One region of the Streptomyces sp. NPDC001880 genome, then DNA from elsewhere that is predicted to be linked to it. Evidence: riboswitches for the same ligand, from Rfam matches in the RefSeq annotation. Region 1 holds a riboswitch; the other holds the start of a gene.

Region 1 (4,408 bases):
CGGGTCAGAACCCACCCTCCGACAGGAGAGGGTGTGTGTGCGCCGGAACGCGTCGACCGCGGCTGAATGTATCTGCCCAACTGCCCTCTGCAACAGGTCAATCGGACGAGAATTCTCGGCAGCACCGAACGCCCGGATATGCGGAATTCATATGAATCCTGGGCAAGTCGGGCCAGGCAAAGGTGACTTATGCCTCAAGCGGATCGCGTACTTTGGCTGCATCTTGTCGTGGCCGGGCGCATTCTCGTATGCGGGCGGCACGGGCAGCTGGGGGGACTTCCCACACTCTACCGCGCTCAACCATGCAGAATTGCCCCCTCCGCGATTGAAGCGGAGGGGGCAATTCGATGGCGCGGTGGGCCGGACGGGGCGTCAGCAGCCGCCGGCCACGGCCGGGATGATCGAGATGCCGGCACCGTCCGGCGTGGCCGTCTCCAGACCGCCCTCGAAGCGCACGTCGTCGTCGTTGACGTACACGTTCACGAAGCGGCGCAGCTTGCCCTGGTCGTCCAGGACGCGGGCGGCGATGCCCGGGTGGTTCTGCTCCAGGGACTCGATGACCTGGGAGAGGGTCGAGCCCTCGGCCGGAACCTCGGCCCGGCCGCCCGTGTAGGTGCGGAGGATGGTGGGGATGCGGACCTTGACGCTCATGGTGGGTGTCCTTCCTGAAGTCTCGGGTGGTCAGCGGGTGGCGAGGCCGGCCGCGCGGAACGCGTCCAGGCTGGGACGGATCGTCGCGGTCGCCTGAGAGGTCTCGGCCACCGCGTCGAGGGTCTTGAGACCGTCACCCGTGTTGAGTACGACGGTGGTCAGCGCCGGGTCGATCAGACCGGCCTCGATGAGCTTCTTCGTCACGCCGACCGTCACACCGCCCGCCGTCTCCGCGAAGATGCCCTCGGTGCGCGCCAGCAGCTTGATCGCCTCGACGACCTGCTCGTCGTTCACGTCCTCCACGGCGCCACCGGTGCGGCGGGCGATGTCCAGGACGTACGGGCCGTCGGCCGGGTTGCCGATGGCGAGGGACTTGGCGATCGTGTTCGGCTTCTGCGGCCGGACGACGTCGTGGCCGCCCTTGTACGCGACCGAGACCGGCGAGCAGCCCTCGGCCTGGGCGCCGAAGAGCTTGTAGGGCTTGTCCTCGACCAGGCCGAGCCTGATCAGCTCCTGGAGACCCTTGTCGATCTTGGTGAACTGCGAGCCGGAGGCGATCGGGACGACCAGCTGGTCCGGGAGCCGCCAGCCGAGCTGCTCGCAGATCTCGTACGCCAGGGTCTTGGAGCCCTCGCCGTAGTACGGACGCAGGTTGACGTTGACGAAGCCCCAGCCCTCGCCGAGCGGGTCTCCGATGAGTTCGGAGCAGAAGCGGTTGACGTCGTCGTAGTTGCCTTCGATGCCGACCAGCTCGCCGCCGTACACCGCGGCCATGACGACCTTGCCCTGCTCCAGGTCGTGCGGGATGAACACGCAGGAGCGGAAGCCGGCACGGGCGGCGGCGGCACCGACGGCACCGGCGAGGTTGCCGGTGGAGGAGCAGGAGAGGGTGGTGAAGCCGAAGGCGCGGGCGGCCTCGATGGCCTGGGCGACGACGCGGTCCTTGAAGGAGTGCGTGGGGTTGCCGGAGTCGTCCTTGACGAACAGCTTGCCCTGCTCGACGCCGAGCTCACGGGCGAGGTTGTCGGCCTTGACGAGCTTGGTCCAGCCGGGGTTCAGGTTCGGCTTCTCGGCGACATCGGCGGGGACCGGCAGCAGCGGGGCATAGCGCCAGATGTTGGCCGGTCCGGCCTCGATACGCTTCTTCAGCTCTTCCGGGGAGCCGCTCGGCAGGTCGTACGCGACTTCGAGCGGTCCGAAGCAGGACGCGCAGGCGAAGATGGGGCCGAGCTCGAAACACTCGCCGCACTCGCGGCAGGAAAGGCCCGAAGCGGGACCGAGGTCGACGGCTTCGGCGTCGACGGAAGAATCGGTGCTTACTGCAACGGTCTGCACAGCCATGGTGGCGAGGCCCTTTCTCCTCATCTTCCTCGCGGCGCGTTTCGCCACGAGACGGAATTGGCACCTTCCTCACCGGACCTCGCGGTCGGTGGGGGGGTTGCCGGGACTTCAACGGGCCGTTCCCTCAGTCCCTCTGGATGAGCGCTGTGGCACCGGATCTTCGATCCGGGCATTTATCGGCGGACGGACCCCGGCATGCGATGGCCGTCCGCGTTGTTCAAGACTGTAACCGAAGCACCGGACTGTTGAGATAGCCGTCCGAACCGCGAGATGGATCACATACAGGGGAGTATCGACCGTGCTGGAAGAGGTCGAATGCTGGCTGTCCAGGCGTTCCTGGTCGGCCGCCGACCGCCCGCTGGACCACCTTCTGGCCGCCAGGGCCGCGGCCGGGGAAGCGGGCCGCGGGAGCGTCAGTGTCGTGCTGCCCGCGCTGAACGAGGAGGCGACGGTCGGCGAGATCGTCGCGACGATCCGGCGCGAGCTGATGGAGAAGGTCCGGCTGGTCGACGAGCTGGTGGTGATCGACTCCGGTTCCACGGACGCCACCGCGCAGGTCGCCCGGGAGGCCGGCGCCCGGGTGGTGCACCGCGACGCGATACTCCCCCGGATACCGGCCGTGCCCGGCAAGGGCGAGGTGCTGTGGCGGTCGCTCCTGGTCACCGGCGGTGACATCGTGTGCTTCGTCGATGCCGATCTGAGGGACTTCTCGGCGGACTTCGTCTCCGGCATCGTCGGCCCGCTGCTGACCGACCCGGACGTGCAGTTCGTGAAGGCGATGTACGACCGCCCCTTCGTCACCGGCCCCGACGAACCCGCCTCCGGCAGGACCACGGGTCAGGGCGGTCGCGTGACCGAGCTGGTGGCGCGTCCGCTGCTCAATCTGCACTGGCCGCAGCTGGCGGGCTTCGTCCAGCCGCTGGGCGGCGAGTACGCCGTGCGCCGCTCCCTGCTCGAACGGCTGCCCTTCCCCGTCGGCTACGGCGTGGAACTGGGCCTGCTGGTCGACGCGCTGCACACCGTGGGGCTGGACGCGCTGGCCCAGGTCGACGTGGGGGTGCGCAAACACCGGCACCAGGACGGGCAGGCGCTCGGCCGGATGGCGGCGGCGATCTACCGGACCGCGCAGCTCCGGCTGTCCCGCGGTCACTTGGTGCGCCCGGCGCTCACCCAGTTCGAGCGCGGCGCGAACGGCTTCGTACCGCGCACCCATGCCGTGGACACCGAGGAGCGGCCCCCGATGTGCGAGATCGAGGAGTACGTTTCGCGCCGCGCGGCCTGACTTCGCACGTTTGGGCGGTTCGTGATCCGGCTAGATTCCGCAACATGGTCTCCGAGCACGAAGCCCAGCTCTCCGCCCAGGTCCTCGTCGCCTCCAACCGCGGCCCGGTGTCGTACACCCTGGAGGCGGACGGATCGCTCGACTCGAAGCGGGGCGGCGGTGGTCTCGTCTCCGGGCTGAGCGCCGTCGAGGACAAGCTGTGGGTGTGCGCCGCGCTCGGTGACGGGGACCGGGAGGCGGTCCGGCGCGGGGTCGGTGAGCCGGGCGTGCGGATGCTCGACATCGACGCGGACGTCCACGCCGACGCGTACAACGGCATCGCGAACTCGGTGCTCTGGTTCGTCCACCACATGCTGTACCAGACACCGCTGGAGCCGGTCTTCGACGCGGAGTTCCGGCGGCAGTGGGCGTCGTACGAGAGCTACAACCGGGCCTTCGCCGAGGCGCTCGCCGAGGAGGCCGGGCGGAAAGCCGCGGTGCTGGTGCAGGACTACCACCTGGCACTGGTGCCGGGCATGCTCCGCGAGCTCCGCCCCGACCTGCGGATCGGCCATTTCTCGCACACCCCGTGGGCGCCCGTCGACTACTTCCGGCTGCTCCCCGACGACATCGCCGAGCAACTGCTGCACGGCATCCTGGGCGCGGACCGGGCGGCGTTCCTGACCCGGCGCTGGGCGGACGCGTTCATCGGCTGCTGCACCCAGATCCTGGGCGGCACCGGGCGGACCAGGATCGGGGTGCACGGGCTCGGCGCGGACGCGGACTTCCTGCGCCGCCGGGCGCACGAGGCGGATGTGGACGAGCGGATGGCGGTGCTGCGCGAGCAGGCCGGTCCAGGCCGGAGGACGATCGTGCGGGTGGACCGGACGGAACTGTCCAAGAACATCGTGCGCGGGCTGCTCGCGTACCGCGCGCTCCTGGACGAGCGGCCCGAATGGCGCGAGCGCGTCGTCCATGTCGCCTTCGCCTACCCCTCCCGGCAGGACCTGGCGGTGTACCGGGACTACACGGCCGAGGTGCGGCAGGTCGCCGACGACATCAACGCCGTGTACGGCACGGAGGGCTGGACGCCGGTCGTGCTGCACGTCAAGGACGACTTCGCCCGCTCGCTCGCCGCGTACCGGCTGGCCGACG
Region 2 (4,408 bases), on a different contig from region 1:
GTTCACCTTCTTCTACGTCATCTGCGGCTATCTCGCCCTGGTGGCCTACGCTGCCGCCCACGCCGCCTCCGACCAGACGCTGGTGGGCGCGTCGGGGGCGATCTCGGCGGTGCTCGGGGCGTTTCTGTACCTGTTCCCCAGGGCCCGGGTCACCAGCCTGTTCCCGTTCCTCTTCTTCCTGCCGCTGCGCTTCCCCGCCTGGATCGTGCTGGTCTTCTGGTTCGTCCTGCAGTGGCTGGCGTTCCGGGGCGCGGGCGACGGGGGGCCGGGGGTGGCCTATCTGGCCCACGTGGTGGGCTTCGCCCTGGGCTTCGTCTACGCCTGGGGGCGTTTCCGGCGTACGGATAGAGTGAAGACACCAGCCGCGGCCACCGAGGGAGAAAGCCAGCCGTGATCACCGCGATCGTGCTCATCAAAACCAGCGTGGACCGGATTCCCGAGATCGCCGAGGCCATCGCGGCGCTGGACAGCGTCAGCGAGGTCTTCTCGGTCACCGGTACGTACGACCTGATCGCCATGGTCCGGGTGGCCAAGCACGACGACCTGGCCGACGTCATCCCCGGCCGGATCAGCAAGATCCCCGGCGTCGAGGCCACCGACACGCATGTGGCGTTCCGTACCTACTCGCAGCACGACCTGGAGGCCGCCTTCGCCATCGGCCTCGACGCGTAGGGCCGTTTCTTCACTGCGCGACACTTCGGCGGGGGACGGGCCGGGCCGGCCGTCCTCCGCCGAAGTGCTGTGTGCCCGTCAGAGCTGCGCCGCGCCCCGGTCCGGAACGCAGCGGCCGTCCTCGGTGCGGTACTTCCACCGGGCACCCTTGCTCACCAGCTCCCTGACCGCGCGGACGAATCGCTCGATGTGCTCGTCCGGCGTACCGGCGCCGAAGCTCACCCTGATCGCGTTGAGCGAGGGGGTCCCCCCGGTCGAGTCCGCCCGGGACCGAGGAAGCTCCCCCGGCCCGGCCTCCTGCGCGCCGCACTCGCCGACCTCCTGCGGGTCGCTGCCCAGCAGGGTGCGGACCAGCGGGTGGGCGCAGAAGAGTCCGTCGCGGACCCCGATGCCGTACTCGGCGGAGAGCGCGGCGGCGAAGTGCGAGCTGTTCCAGCCCTCCACCACGAAGGAGATGACGCCGACCCGCGGGGCGTCGTCGCCGAACAGTGAGAGCACCTTGACCTCGGGGATGTCGGCGAGGTCGGCCCGGACCGTGCTCACGAGGTGCTGCTCCCGGGCGACCAGGCCGTCGAAGCCCGCCTCGGTGAGCGCCTTGCATGCGGAGGCGATGGAGTACACGCCGATGACGTTGGGGGAACCGGCCTCGTGGCGGGCGGCGGAGGAGTGCCACTCGACGTCCACGCCGCCGTCGGTGCGGCGGGCCACCTTGCGCGAGGCGCCGCCGCCCGCGAGGTAGGGCTCGGCCTCCTGGAGCCAGTCGGCCCGGCCGGCCAGGACACCCGAGCCGAAGGGCGCGTACAGCTTGTGTCCGGAGAAGGCGACCCAGTCGACGTCCAGATCGGCGATGTCGACGGGGTGGTGCGGGGCGAGCTGCGCCGCGTCCAGCACGATCCGGGCACCGTGCGCGTGTGCCGCGGCGGCCAGCTCCTTCACCGGCCACAGCTCACCGGTGACGTTGGAAGCGCCGGTGACACAGACCAGCGCGGGGCCGTGGGGCTCGCGGTCGGCGAGCGCGCGTTCCAGTGTCCCGACGGCCTGGGCGGGGGTGCGCGGGGCATTCAGGTAGGTCACCCGGGCATCGCGCCACGGCAGCAGCGAGGCGTGGTGCTCGGTCTCGTACACGAAGACCTGGCAGTCGGCCGGGACGACCGCGGCCAGCAGGTTCAGCGAGTCGGTGGTCGAGCGGGTGAAGATCACCTGGTCGTCGGCGCGGCAGCCGAGGAACTCCGCGACGGTCGCGCGGCTGTTCTCGAAGAGGTCCGTCGAGAGCTGCGAGAGGTACCCGGCCCCGCGGTGGACACTGCCGTAGTACGGGGCGTACGCGGCGACGTCGTCCCAGACGCGCTGGAGGGCGGGGGCGCTGGCGGCGTAGTCGAGAGCTGCGTAGGTGACCTCACCACCCGTGACCAGCGGAACTGTCACATCCTTGCCCAGAACCGGCAGCGGGGGACAAAGCGACTGGTCGGCGGCAGCAGTGAAGGCAGACATGGCGAACTCCCGTAAGAGGCAGGCGAATTGCATGCGCCGACGCATACGCGGCAGCACAGCGGAAAAAGAGAAAAGGGGTGTGCGGAGGAGGGCTGACAGCCCTATCGCATTCGCGTGCTCACAAGAGACTCCCTAGGGACCAGGACCCCGGGGGCTGGCATTCACAGATGCCGCAGGGCCCGCGCTTGCCGCAGACCTCGCTGCCTACGGCCTGGTCTTCACCCGGGGCACCCCGCCACGGACGGAGGGTTGCCGGACAGCGGGCCGGGGCCGTAGTCGCTGTCACTCATGACCTGCGCAGCATCTTGCCATACGTACGAAGGCGCGCAACGCGCAGTCCGTGATCCGGACTGCGCGTTGCGCCCGATGTGTGCCTGTCTCAGGCGTTGCTGGCCGCCACCCAGCGCTCCAGCGCGCGTGTCGCCGCCCCGGAGTCGATGGACTCGGCGGCCTTCGCCATCCCGGCCGCGAGCTGCTCGTTCAGCGTGCCGTCCGCCGCGTCCAAGGCCACCAGCGCCGCCGCCGAGTTGAGCAGCACGGCATCGCGCACCGGCCCCCGTTCGCCGGCCAGCACCCGGCGGGCCACATCGGCGTTGTACGAGGCTTCCGCACCGCGCAGGGCCTGCAGGGGCACCAGCTCCAGGCCGATGTCGCGCGGGTCGAACGTCTCCTCGCGCACCGCCCCGTCCCGGACCACCCAGACCCGCGAGGTCGCGGTCGTCGTCAGCTCGTCCAGACCGTCGTCGCCGCGGAAGACCAACGCCGAATTTCCGCGCTCGGCGAGGACACCGGCAACGATGGGCGCCATCTTCAGGTCGGCCACGCCGACGGCCTGGGAGCGCACTCGGGCCGGATTGGTGAGCGGCCCGAGGATGTTGAACGTGGTCGGCGCGCCGAGCTCCTTGCGGGCCCTGGCGACGTAGCGCAGGGAGGGGTGGAACTTCACCGCGAAGCAGAAGGTGATGCCCGCCTCCTCGGCGACCTCGACCACCCGCTGCGCGGAGAGATCCAGATTGACGCCGAGCTTCTCCAGCACGTCGGAGGAGCCGCTCGCCGACGAGGAGGCGCGATTGCCGTGCTTGACGACCTTGGCGCCGGTGCCGGCGATGACGATCGCCGACATGGTGGAGATGTTGACGGTCTTGGCGAGGTCGCCGCCGGTGCCGACGATGTCGACCGTGCGACCGGGCACGTGGATGGTGTTGGCGTGCTCGTACATCGCCCGTACCAGGCCGGACACCTCGTCGATCGTCTCGCCCTTGGCCCGCAGGGCCACCGCGAATCCGGCGATCTGCACATCGGTCGCCTCGCCGCTCATGATGCGGTCCATCGCCCACGCGGTGTCGTCGGCGGTGAGGTTCTCGCCGCGCAGCAGGGGATTCAGCACGCCGGGCCAGGTACGGTCCGCCACGCTGTCGCCGCCGATCGGGGTCACAACGTTCATGGTCCGCTCCTGGGTCCACAGCCGGTAGAAAAGGGATCACCTCCACCCTATCGAGCGCCGGGGACAGCGAAGAGCCCCGTCCATCGGATGGACGGGGCTCCTGCTGTGGCGATCAGTTCAGGCGATCAGTGGTGACCGTGGCCGCTGGTGATCTCCTTGTATTCCTCGACGGTGGGCTTGGCGATCTGGTTGTTCTCGCCGTAGTAGCCCTTGCTGAGCCGGGCCCGCAGCTTCTGCAGGGCCGACACCTTGCGCTCGACACCGTTCTCGTCGACCGTCGGGCCGATCTCGACCGGCTTGTACTGCTCGTGCGCGGTGAGCGTGTGCAGCTGCTCGGGACCGAGCGGCTCGTGGATCTCGACGAACTCACCGTGCGGCAGGCGCTTGATGATGCCGGACTCGCGCCCGTGCAGCACCTTCTCCTTGTCGCGGCGCTGGAGGCCGAGGCAGATCCGCCGGGTGACGATGAACGCGATGACCGGGCCGACGAAGATGAAGATCCGGACGAACCAGGAAATGGCGTTGATCGACAGGTGGAAGTGCGTGGCCCACAGGTCGTTGCCACCACCGATGAAGACGATGACGTACTCGGTGATCCAGGCGACACCGAAGGCCGTCCGGGTCGGCGCGTTGCGCGGGCGGTCCAGGATGTGGTGCTCGCGCTTGTCGCCGGTGATCCAGGACTCGACGAACGGGTAGACCGCGATGATCGCGAGTACCAGTCCGAAGGCCATCAGCGGGATGAACACGCCCAGGACCAGCGTGTGGCCCCAGAGGTTGATCTCCCAGCCAGGCATCACT

The links. Region 1 has a riboswitch for S-adenosylmethionine ahead of thrC (threonine synthase). Riboswitches for the same ligand answer to the same signal wherever they lie in the genome.
Region 2: it holds a riboswitch for S-adenosylmethionine, as region 1 does, so the genes downstream of both, ACWCQ6_RS15185 (aminotransferase class V-fold PLP-dependent enzyme) here and thrC (threonine synthase) in region 1, are expected to answer to the same signal.

What each region holds. Positions count from the first base shown of each region.
Region 1 is NZ_JBSFET010000053.1:5,514-9,921, forward strand. It holds gene ACWCQ6_RS24560 (MoaD/ThiS family protein) at 373-651, opposite strand; gene thrC (threonine synthase) at 682-1,992, opposite strand; SAM riboswitch class I at 2,010-2,136, opposite strand; gene ACWCQ6_RS24570 (glucosyl-3-phosphoglycerate synthase) at 2,291-3,274, shown strand; gene ACWCQ6_RS24575 (alpha,alpha-trehalose-phosphate synthase (UDP-forming)) at 3,319-4,408, shown strand, end outside.
Region 2 is NZ_JBSFET010000021.1:60,021-64,428, reverse strand. It holds gene ACWCQ6_RS15195 (rhomboid family intramembrane serine protease) at 1-394, shown strand, start outside; gene ACWCQ6_RS15190 (Lrp/AsnC family transcriptional regulator) at 391-672, shown strand; gene ACWCQ6_RS15185 (aminotransferase class V-fold PLP-dependent enzyme) at 751-2,163, opposite strand; SAM riboswitch class IV at 2,340-2,457, opposite strand; gene trpD (anthranilate phosphoribosyltransferase) at 2,543-3,607, opposite strand; gene qcrB (cytochrome bc1 complex cytochrome b subunit) at 3,733-4,408, opposite strand, start outside.